3 regions of the Caulobacter sp. 1776 genome follow, and region 3 is predicted to be linked to each of the others. Evidence: predicted binding sites of a transcription regulator. Region 3 holds the regulator's gene; each other region holds the start of a gene.
What was found. The regulator LexA, encoded in region 3, represses DNA repair genes until DNA is damaged. The targets are predictions, from matches to a motif close to ATGTTCNCNANNTGTTCT.

Region 1: a site for LexA is predicted at 1,629-1,646, ahead of uvrA (excinuclease ABC subunit UvrA). Genes of this name have one in related genera too.
Region 2: a site for LexA is predicted at 1,764-1,781, ahead of ABIC66_RS07805 (putative DNA modification/repair radical SAM protein). Genes of this name have one in related genera too.

What each region holds. Positions count from the first base shown of each region.
Region 1 is NZ_JBEPMI010000002.1:640,847-644,116, reverse strand. It holds gene uvrA (excinuclease ABC subunit UvrA) at 1-1,551, opposite strand, end outside; gene ABIC66_RS08425 (DUF1223 domain-containing protein) at 1,735-2,415, opposite strand; gene ABIC66_RS08420 (hypothetical protein) at 2,625-2,783, shown strand; gene ABIC66_RS08415 (DUF1203 domain-containing protein) at 2,788-3,252, opposite strand.
Region 2 is NZ_JBEPMI010000002.1:512,998-516,267, reverse strand. It holds gene ABIC66_RS07810 (UdgX family uracil-DNA binding protein) at 1-530, opposite strand, end outside; gene ABIC66_RS07805 (putative DNA modification/repair radical SAM protein) at 530-1,759, opposite strand; gene ABIC66_RS07800 (HU family DNA-binding protein) at 1,882-2,163, opposite strand; gene ABIC66_RS07795 (hypothetical protein) at 2,509-2,790, shown strand; gene ligD (DNA ligase D) at 2,795-3,270, shown strand, end outside.
Region 3 is NZ_JBEPMI010000007.1:363,601-366,870, forward strand. It holds gene lepB (signal peptidase I) at 1-73, shown strand, start outside; gene ABIC66_RS20235 (class I SAM-dependent methyltransferase) at 125-982, shown strand; gene lexA (transcriptional repressor LexA) at 1,154-1,858, shown strand; gene ABIC66_RS20245 (isocitrate lyase/PEP mutase family protein) at 1,959-2,726, opposite strand; gene ABIC66_RS20250 (ComEC/Rec2 family competence protein) at 2,776-3,270, opposite strand, start outside.

The DNA of each region.
Region 1 (3,270 bases), on a different contig from region 3:
GCCCGTCAGGCCCGAGCCGATCTGGCTGGCCAGCCGGATGCGCTGGCTCTCGCCGCCGGACAGGGTGCCCGAGCCGCGCGACAGGTTCAGATAGTCGAGGCCGACATCGACCAGGAACCGCAGGCGATCATTGATCTCCTTCAGGATCCGCCGGGCGATCTCCATCTGCTTGTCGGTCAGCTGACCTTCCAGGCCGGCGAACCAGTCGCGGGCCGGGCGAATGGCCAGCATCGAGACCTCGGCGATGTCCATGCCGGCGATCTTCACGGCCAGGGCTTCCGGCTTCAGGCGCTTGCCGTGGCAGGTCTCGCAGGGCGTGTCGGACTGGTAGCGGCCCAATTCCTCGCGCACCCAGCTCGAGTCCGTCTCGCGCCAGCGGCGTTCCAGGTTCGGCAGCACGCCTTCGAAGGGCTTCTCGACCTCGTACTTGCGGGCGTTGTCGTCGTAGACGAACTTGATCTTCGTCCCCTTCGACCCGTTCAGCACCACGTCGCGCGCGTCCGGCGACAGCTTGTGCCACGGCTCGTCCATCGAGAAGCCGTAGTGGCGGGCCAGGGCCTGCAGGGTCTGGGTGTAGAGCGGCGACGGACCCCGCGCCCATGGCGCGACCGCGCCCTTGTGCAGGCTCTTGTCCTTGTCCGGAATGACCAGGTCGGCGTCGAAGGCCAGCTTGGCGCCCAGGCCGTCGCAGACCGGGCAGGCGCCGGCCGGATTGTTGAACGAGAACAGGCGCGGCTCGATCTCGGCGATCGTGAAGCCGCTGACCGGACAGGCGAAGCGTTCCGAGAACAGGATCCGCCTCGGCTCGGTCTCGCCTTCTTCGATATTGGCGAACTCGGCGACGGCCAAGCCATCGGCCAGACGCAGGGCCTGCTCGATGGAGTCGGCCAGGCGCTGCTCCATGTCGGGCTTGGTGACCACGCGGTCCACGACAACGTCGATGTCGTGCTTGAATTTCTTGTCGAGGATCGGCGCATCCTCGATCGGATAGTATTCGCCGTCGATCTTCAGCCGCTGGAAGCCGGCCTTCTGCCACTCGGCGATCTCCTTCTTGTACTCGCCCTTGCGGTCGCGAACGACTGGGGCCAGCAGATAGAGGCGCGTGCCTTCGGGCAGGGCGGTGATCTTGTCGACCATCTGGCTGATGGTCTGGCTCTCGATCGGCAGGCCGGTGGCGGGCGAGTAGGGGACCCCGACCCGCGCCCACAGCAGGCGCATGTAGTCGTGGATCTCGGTCACCGTGCCGACGGTCGAGCGCGGGTTGCGCGACGTCGTCTTCTGCTCGATCGAGATCGCGGGCGACAGGCCCTCAATCAGGTCGACGTCGGGCTTGCTCATCAGCTCCAGGAACTGACGCGCATAGGCCGACAGGCTTTCCACATAGCGGCGCTGGCCCTCGGCATAGATCGTGTCGAAGGCCAGGGACGACTTGCCCGAGCCCGACAGGCCGGTCAGCACGACCAGCTCGCCACGCGGGATGTCGACGCTGACGTCCTTCAGATTGTGCTCACGGGCGCCGCGAACGCGGATGAAGTTCAGTTGCTCAGCCATGTTTTCCGGAACGTTGGACCGCGACATTGGTCGCAGCGCAGCGGCTATATGTAGGGCTCAGGGCGCGAATTAACACAAGAACAAGATGCGAACAAATGTCGCGCGCGAGAGGCGCCGTTTCTGCTGACAGTGGATGTCAGCAACCCGCCTCTCGTAGGGCGCCGCTCGGCCGGGTAACGAGCCTTAATCCAACCGCGCCGCGGCCAGGATCGGGCCGCCGTCCGGCGCCTGGACCAGCACCGCCGTGCGATACGCGGGGTCGGGCGAAGCCGGCGGGGTGAAGCTGACGGCCGCGCCGTTCCAGGCGCCCAGGCGGGTCAGCTGCCGGACGATGTCGCGGTGGGGCAGGGTCTTGCCGCCGTTCTCGCCGCGCTGGATGGACACCCGCTGCACGCGCGGGTCGTAGCGCACCAGCCAGACGTCCGCGGGCCGGTTCGGCGTGCGGCCGGCGGCGATCTGGACACTGCCCGAGGCGCTGGCGATGCGGGTCTCGTTGACCGGGCGGGCGTTGCGCAAAGCGCTGTCCACCTGGCGCGGATCCATACCGACGACGCTGTCACGCCCTTCGATCACCATCTCGGGCGTGCCCAGCTGGACGCCCAGCGCCCGGGCATAGGCGCGCTGGCGGTCGGTATAGGCCTTGGTGGCGAAGGTGTCCTTCCAGCCCAGCTGATCCCAGTAGGTGACGCCGAAGCTCAGGGCCAGCACATCGGGGCGGCCGGCGATGGCGTTGAGATTGGCGTTGGCCGGCGGGCAGGACGAGCAGCCCTGGCTCTGGAACAGCTCGATCACGACGGGTCGGTCAGCGGCGACGGCCGGGGTGGCGGCGGACAGCAGAGCGAGGGCGGCGAACACGGGCTTCATCGGAAACCTCCGAGGGTACTGGAGGTGATTACGAAGCGCGCAAGGTCGAGGTTACAGGGGCGCGCGACGAAAAAGCGACGAACCCGCTTCTCCCCGCCCACCTTGGCCGTTGAGACTCGTTAAACCCTGTTTGGAAGCGGGTTCTTCAGTCCACGCATGATCTAACCGCCACGATCGGGCGGGGGCTCGACCTACTAAGGGACCGAGCCATGGCCAAGAAGGCCGCCAGCGAAAAGCAGGAAGCCAAGCAGGACGCGTTCGACGCGCTGAAGGGGCCCAAGCAGCGCTCGATCATCATCGACATGATGGTGTTCTGCGGCGGGATCGGCTCGCTGGTCTGGGTCCTGCGCGAGATGGCGGCCTCCTAGGCCCTCAAGCCCTGTCGATCCGCGCGGCGTAGCAGCCCCACTTGGCGTAGTGGGCGTGCAGATAGGCGATCTGCGGATCCTCGAACAGCGTCGCGATCAGGGCGTCGGCCTGGGCGCCCTCGACGATGTCGGCGGCGCGCATCATGCCGTCCCGGTCGAAGGCGCGCAGGGCCAGCAGGCGACGGCGCAGGGCGGGCGGCATCTCGTCGACCGTAGCGACCGGCTCGACCCCTTCGCGCACGAAGATCGCGTGGCTGGCGCGGAACGGCGTCGGCGCGGACTGGTGCTCGTAGTTGACCAGGATCAGGGTCTCGCCCGGCTTGGCGTCGTCCAGGCTGACGCGGCAGGGAAAGCCCAGCGGCGCGTCGGCGACGACGCGGCGGGCGCCGTGGGCGACCAGCGTTTCGTCGTCCATCGAAAACAGCGGTGCGAACGGCTCGGCGGGCAGGCTGGTGACGGCGTAGGTCATGGGGGAACTCCTCTGTCG
Region 2 (3,270 bases), on a different contig from region 3:
CCGTCCCAGGCCACGCAGGCGTCGGGGGTCAGGATGGTCCAGTCCATGGCGGTGAAGCGGCGCGCGAAGAACGGCGCCACGGCCTCCGTGACCCGATGGGCGGGCTCGAACCAGGCGGCATAGGTTTCGTCGGCGGCGCCCTCGACGCGCCGGAAGCGGACGAAAGCCTTCATCTTGTGAGCGGCGCGGCTGACTGCCTTGGCCATGTCGCGGGCGCGCGCCATGTCCGGGTCGGCCGGATTGTCGATCAGCCGGGGTTCGCGCTCCAGCCGCCAGAGGATCCGATAGAGCAGGGCGAGGCGGTCGGGCGCGCGGTGCAGAATGACTTGCTGGGCCAGATCGACGAACGCGGCGGGGACGGTGAATGCGCCCGCCTTGCCCGAGGGGGCGGCGGGAGCGTCCAGGTCGAACAGATCCCGCTCCACGGTCCAGACGACCGCCGGCGGTTCGAGTCCCTCGGCGCGCAGGGCTCGGGCGGCCGCGCGCCATCCCGCGAAATCGATCTCGGACGCCAGCCGCACGACCCGCATCAGAACAGGCTCAGTTGCTGGGGCTGGACCAGGGTCGCCTTAAGGCCTTCGCGGTCGGTCAGGACGCCGGGCGTCCAGTCGGCGGTGACGACGAAGGCCTTGGCGCGCTTCAGGACGGCGCCGACGCGCTTGAGGTCATCCAGGGTCAGGCGGGTGACCTTCCGGGCCGCCAGGATGCGGTCCACGGCCTTGGCGCCCAGGCCTGGCACGCGGAGCAGCGCCTCGCGGTCGGCGGTCTGGACGTCGATCGGGAACCGCGCCCGATTGTTCAGCGCCCAGGCGGTCTTGGGATCGACGGTGAGGTCCAGGTCCTGGCCCTCGGCGACGATCTCGGGCCGCTCGAAGCCATAGAACCGCATCAGCCAGTCGGCCTGATAGAGGCGGTGCTCGCGCAGCAGGGGCGGTCGGGCCAGGGGCAGGCGGTGGCTGGCGTCGGGGATCGGGCTGAAGGCCGAATAGTAGACCCGGCCCAGGCGATAGGCGCCGTAGAGGGTGGCGCTGCGAGCCAGGATGTCGCCGTCCTTGGCGTTGTCGGCGCCGACGATCAGCTGGGTCGACTGGCTGCGGGCGAAGGGCTTTCGTCCCGCCTTCTTCGCGGGCTCGGCGCCGTCCTCGATCGCCAGGCGCATGCGGCCCATGGCGCGCTTGATGTCGGTCGGGCTCTTTTCCGGGGCCAGGACCTTCAGGTCGTCGTCGCGCGGCAATTCGATATTGATCGACACGCGGTCGGCATAGAGCCCGGCCTGGGTTGCCAGTTCGGGCGAGGCCTCGGGGATCAGCTTCAGGTGGATATAGCCCCGGAAGTCGTGGTCCAGCCGCAGCGACCTAGCCACCCGGACCATCGCTTCCATCGTGTAGTCGCCGGTGCGGATGACGCCCGAGGACAGGAACAGGCCTTCGATGTAGTTGCGCTTGTAGAAGCTGAGGGTGAGGTCGACGACCTCCTTCACGCTGAACCGCGCGCGAGGCGTGTTCGACGACACGCGATTGATGCAGTAGGCGCAGTCGTAGATGCAGAAATTGGTCAGCAGGATCTTCAGCAGGCTGATGCACCGCCCATCGGGCGCATAGGCGTGGCAGATGCCCATGCCCTCGGTCGAGCCCACGCCCTTGCCGCCCATGGAATTGCGTTTCTCGGCGCCGGACGAGGCGCAGGAGGCGTCGTACTTGGCGGCGTCGGAAAGGATGGCGAGCTTGCGCCTGAGATCGAGAACGGCCATGCACGGCATGTTATCGTTCTTGATTTGTTCTTAATAGTCTTCACGCGCGGCGCGGGCATGCGGCCACGCGTCGCGCGTGAAGTGAAGCGTCGGGGAGCGGATGCCTCGCGGCCTCCGCTCCCTCGCCGAAGTTAGCCGTTGACGGCGTCCTTCAGTTGCTTGGCCGGCGTGAAGGCGACCTTCTTGCTGGCGGCGATCTCGATGGTCGCGCCCGTGGCCGGGTTGCGGCCGGTGCGGGCCGGCTTGGCCTGGACCTTGAACTTGCCGAAGCCCGGGATCGAGACTTCTTCACCCTTCACGGCGGCGTCGGAGATCGACTTGAAGACGCCGTCGATGATGGCTTTGGCTTGGGTCTTGGTCAGCTTGTCGTCGGCGGCGACAGCGGCGTCGACCAGGTCGGAAACGTTCGTCATCTCTAAGCTCATTCCTGTGAATCAGGGAAGTTCGAGCCTGACGAGGCCGATCGCGTTTGTCACCCGTTAGGGAAGGTTAAAACGCCGATTCATGGGGGCAAAACGCCCGTGGGCCAGGGATTTTCTTGGATTGACCGTTCTCGGAATGGTCAAGTTAGGGGTAACGGCGTTAATTGTGGTCCTAAAAGTAGACCACAGGCCGACTCGCGGGAATGGTGATTCTGCGCGGGAATCGCCCCTGACGGGAAGCCCGCCGAGCACGACACCTCGTTCGCGGCATGAATCGACAAGACCGGAACGCCCTTCAGCCTCCAGCCATTTCTCCTGCACACAGGAGAGAACGCCATGACCGATGTCGACACGGGACAAGATGGGGGTTGGGACGAACAGGACGGCGCAGAAGCGCTGGACGAGGACGTCGTCGGCAAGGACGGCGAGCTGCGCACGTTCGAGGAGCTGCCGGACGTGCTGGACGTGACCCAGGCCGAGGGCGACGCCGATGATGACGACGCTCTGATCGGCGAGGATCTCGACGACGACGAAATTGTCGAGCTGGAGCAGGACAACGATCCTGGCGAGGGCCGCGACGTCGATGACGAGCGGCCGCAAGTCTTCGACGGCGAATAGCGCGATGGCGGCGCGCAAGCTGGCGGCCTACGAGGCCAAGCGCGATTTCGAGCTGACCGCCGAACCGACCGGCGCGGTGGACGTCGCCGCGTCGGAGCGGGCGCGTTTCGTCATCCAGAAACACGACGCCACGCGGCTGCACTACGACCTGCGGCTGGAGCACGAGGGCGTGTTCCTATCCTGGGCCGTGACCAAGGGACCATCGCGCGATCCGCACGACAAGCGCTTGGCCGTCCATGTCGAGGACCATCCGCTGGCCTATGGCGACTTCGAGGGCACGATCCCCAAGGGACAGTACGGCGGCGGCACGGTGATGCTGTGGGACCGCGGCTGGTGGGCGCCCGAGCCCGGCTTCGACGTGGCCAAGGGCCTGAAGAAGGGCGAGATCAAGCTGGTCTTCGCTGGCGAGCGGATGAAGGGCGGCTACGTCCTCGTCCGGATCAACAACGACAAGTTCAGCGGCGGTAAGCGCGAGAACTG
Region 3 (3,270 bases):
GTTCTCGTGGAACGGTCACGGCCTGCGGCTGGATCGCACCTTCCGCAAGCTGCCCGCGCCCAAGGTTGGCTAGAGCCCGGCGCGCCGCTAGGGTCCGGCCCGCTTCGGATCGAAAGGGAATCGGATGCGGGACGGCTCTTTCCTGGCGGCGCTGCGTAACGCCACGCCCGCGCCGCTGCGCCCGGTTCTGGGCCGCCTGCGCCGCGCCTTGAGCGGCGCGCCCGCCGTCGTTATCGAGCCGCCGGTCGACCCCAACGCGGTCGCCGCCCCGCAAGAGCTCTGGCACCTGGTCGGGGCCGCCGACGCCGACTTCGTCCGGGTCGGTCAGGAGTTCAAGCGGCTGTTCATCGAGGCCGGACTGCAGCCGCATCACGCCATTCTCGATGTCGGCTGCGGCATCGGTCGCGCCGCCGCGCCCCTGGTCGACTATCTGGACGAGAACGGCCGGTACAGCGGCTTCGACGTGATGGCCCAGGCCATCGCCTGGTGCAAAGCCAACATCGCCGTCGGCGATCCACGCTTCGACTTCATCCACGCCGACATGCACAGCGACCGGTACAATCCGGAAGGCTCGCAGCCGGCCAGCGCCTTCGTCTTCCCGTATTCCGACGCCAGCTTCGACTATGTCTGGCTAGGCTCGGTGTTCACCCACCTGCTGACCGAGGACAAGGACCAGTTCTCGCGCGAGATCGCCCGGGTGCTGAAGCCCGGCGGCATCAGCATCGTCTCCTGGTACCTGATCGACGACGAGGCCCGCGACAATACCGGCAACGGCCAGATCGCTTTCGATTTCGTCCACGCCCTGGACGGCTGCTGGACCGCGACGCCGGACCTGCCCGAGTCGGTGATCGGCTACGACCTTGAGCCGGTCCTCGTTCAGTACGACGAACTGGGTCTCGACGTGCTCAACCAGGCCCTGGGGGTCTGGCGGCGTCAGCCCATGCAGGACCAGGATATCATCGTGGCCCGCAAGCGCGCCTGAAAGCTTTCGTTAAGCTTTTGATTCTGGTGGCTATTTACCGCGTCGCCGGACGTAGCTGTTGATTTTACTGATCTTTCCGACCCGCCGTGGCCGTGACTTGACTTTGACGCGGAACGCCTAGAGAACATTCGCAAGGTTTGCGGTTTGTTCCGCGCTCCAGCCGAGGTCGCCATGCTCACCCGTAAGCAGCACGAACTGCTGATGTTCATCCACGAGCGGATCAAGGAGACCGGCGTCTCCCCCTCGTTCGACGAGATGAAGGAGGCCCTGGATCTGGCCTCGAAGTCGGGCATCCACCGGCTGATCACCGCCTTGGAGGAGCGCGGCTTCATCCGCCGCCTCGCCCACCGGGCCCGAGCGCTTGAGGTGGTGAAGCTGCCGCAGCAGGCCACGACCGCGGCGCCGCCCAAGGGACGGGGCGCCTTCCGCCCGCAGGTGTTCGAAGGCGGTGGCGCGCCGCCCCCGGCCCAAACGACCGCGGCCCCAGCCAACGACAGCCGCGAGCTGCCGATCCTCGGCAAGATCGCCGCCGGCACGCCGATCGACGCCATCCAGCACGAGCGCGAGCGCCTGCCAGTGCCCGAGTCGATGCTGGGCGGCGGCGAACACTATGTTCTCGAGGTCCAAGGGGACTCGATGATCGAGGCCGGCATCCTCGACGGCGACTACGTCATCATCAAGAAGGGCGACACCGCCACCTCGGGCGAAATCGTCGTCGCCCTGGTCGGCGAGGAAGCCACCTTGAAGCGCCTGCGCAAGAAGGGTGGCTCGATCGCCCTGGAAGCGGCCAACCCCAAGTACGAGACCCGCATCTTCGGCCCCGACCAGGTCGAGGTGCAGGGCAAGCTGGTCGGCCTGATCCGCCGGTATCACTAACGTTATTCTGTCATCCCGGCGAAAGCCGGGACCGCCGCAAGCTCGGCGTTTCCGGCGGTCCCGGATCGGTCCTTTAGACCGTCCGGGATGACACTTGGAACTAGGCCTTGGGCGTCAGACGCCCCTCCTCCGCCAGCAGCTTGGCCGTCTTGTCGAAGCCGGCCCAGGCGGCGGCGGCCAGCGAACCGCCGGTGCTGACCCGGCGCACACCCAGCGCCCCCAGGCTGTCGACCGACATCTCCGCCCCCCAGAACAGGACGTTGACCGGCTTGGGCGCGACGGCCTCAACAATGGCCTTGATCTCATCGGGATCGGTGACCGCCGGCGCGTAGAGAACATCGGCTCCGGCCGCCGCGTAGGCCTTGAGGCGCTCGAGCGTCGGAGCCAGGTCGCGAACGCCCCGCAGGTAGCCCTCGGTGCGCCCGACCAGCATCACGTCCTGGCCGGAGACGTCGATGGCGGCCCGGGCGGCTTTGAGGCGCTCCACGGCGACCGGAAGGTCATAGAGGCCGGTTCCCGACCAGTCCTCGATCGACAGGCCCGCGACGCCGGCCTCGATGGCCAGGGTCACATTCTCGCCGACGCCCTCGGCGGTGTCGGAGAAACCGTTCTCGAAGTCGGCATTCACCGGCAGGTCCGTGACGGCGCAAAGATAGCGCAGGTGTGCGACCACCTCGTCGCGGGTGACTTGGCCGTCGTCCTTACCCATCGCCCAGGCCATGCCGGCGCTGGTCGAGGCCAGGGCCTTGAAGCCCAGCTTCTGAAGCCGCTTGGCGCTGCCGGCGTCCCACGGATTGGGCAGGGCGAAGCAGCCTTCGGCATGCAGCGCGCGGAAGGCCGCGCGGCGGGCGGCGAACGGATTGGACATGGCTACTCCTCCGAGGCGCGTTGGCTCGCGCTCATGACGACGCTTAGCGTCAGGGTGTGACATGGGGTGTCAGCAGGCCGCTCCAAGGGCGGTCGCCGCGCAAGGGCTGGGCCCAGACGATGCGCCAGCCATCCGGGCGGCGATAGAGCTCCGCGGCGCCGCCTCGAGCGAAATCCTCGGCTGTCAGCAGCACCGCGTCGGCGCACAAAGGCGGGATCCGTTCCGGCGCAGCCGCGCGGACCACCACCACCTCACTGCGCACGCAAAGGCCTGACAGCGTCTCGGCGTCCGGCGTCTTGCGGCTCCAGGCGATCGATAGCCGGACCGGAGCCCCCAGAGCCGGGGCGCAGGTGCGCTTGTCACAGGCATAGAGGCTCCAGGTCGCTGGGGTCAGGCCCCGTCGCCGCGCCCACAGCTCGGCCCCAAACCGCTTGGCGTCGGTGCGCAGCAGCACGGCGGCGTCGCCCGAGCGCACCGCCGCTGTCGCCCCGTCGGCGGCGATCCAGGCGTCCGGCGGCGCGGGTCTTGGCCACAGGGCGACGGC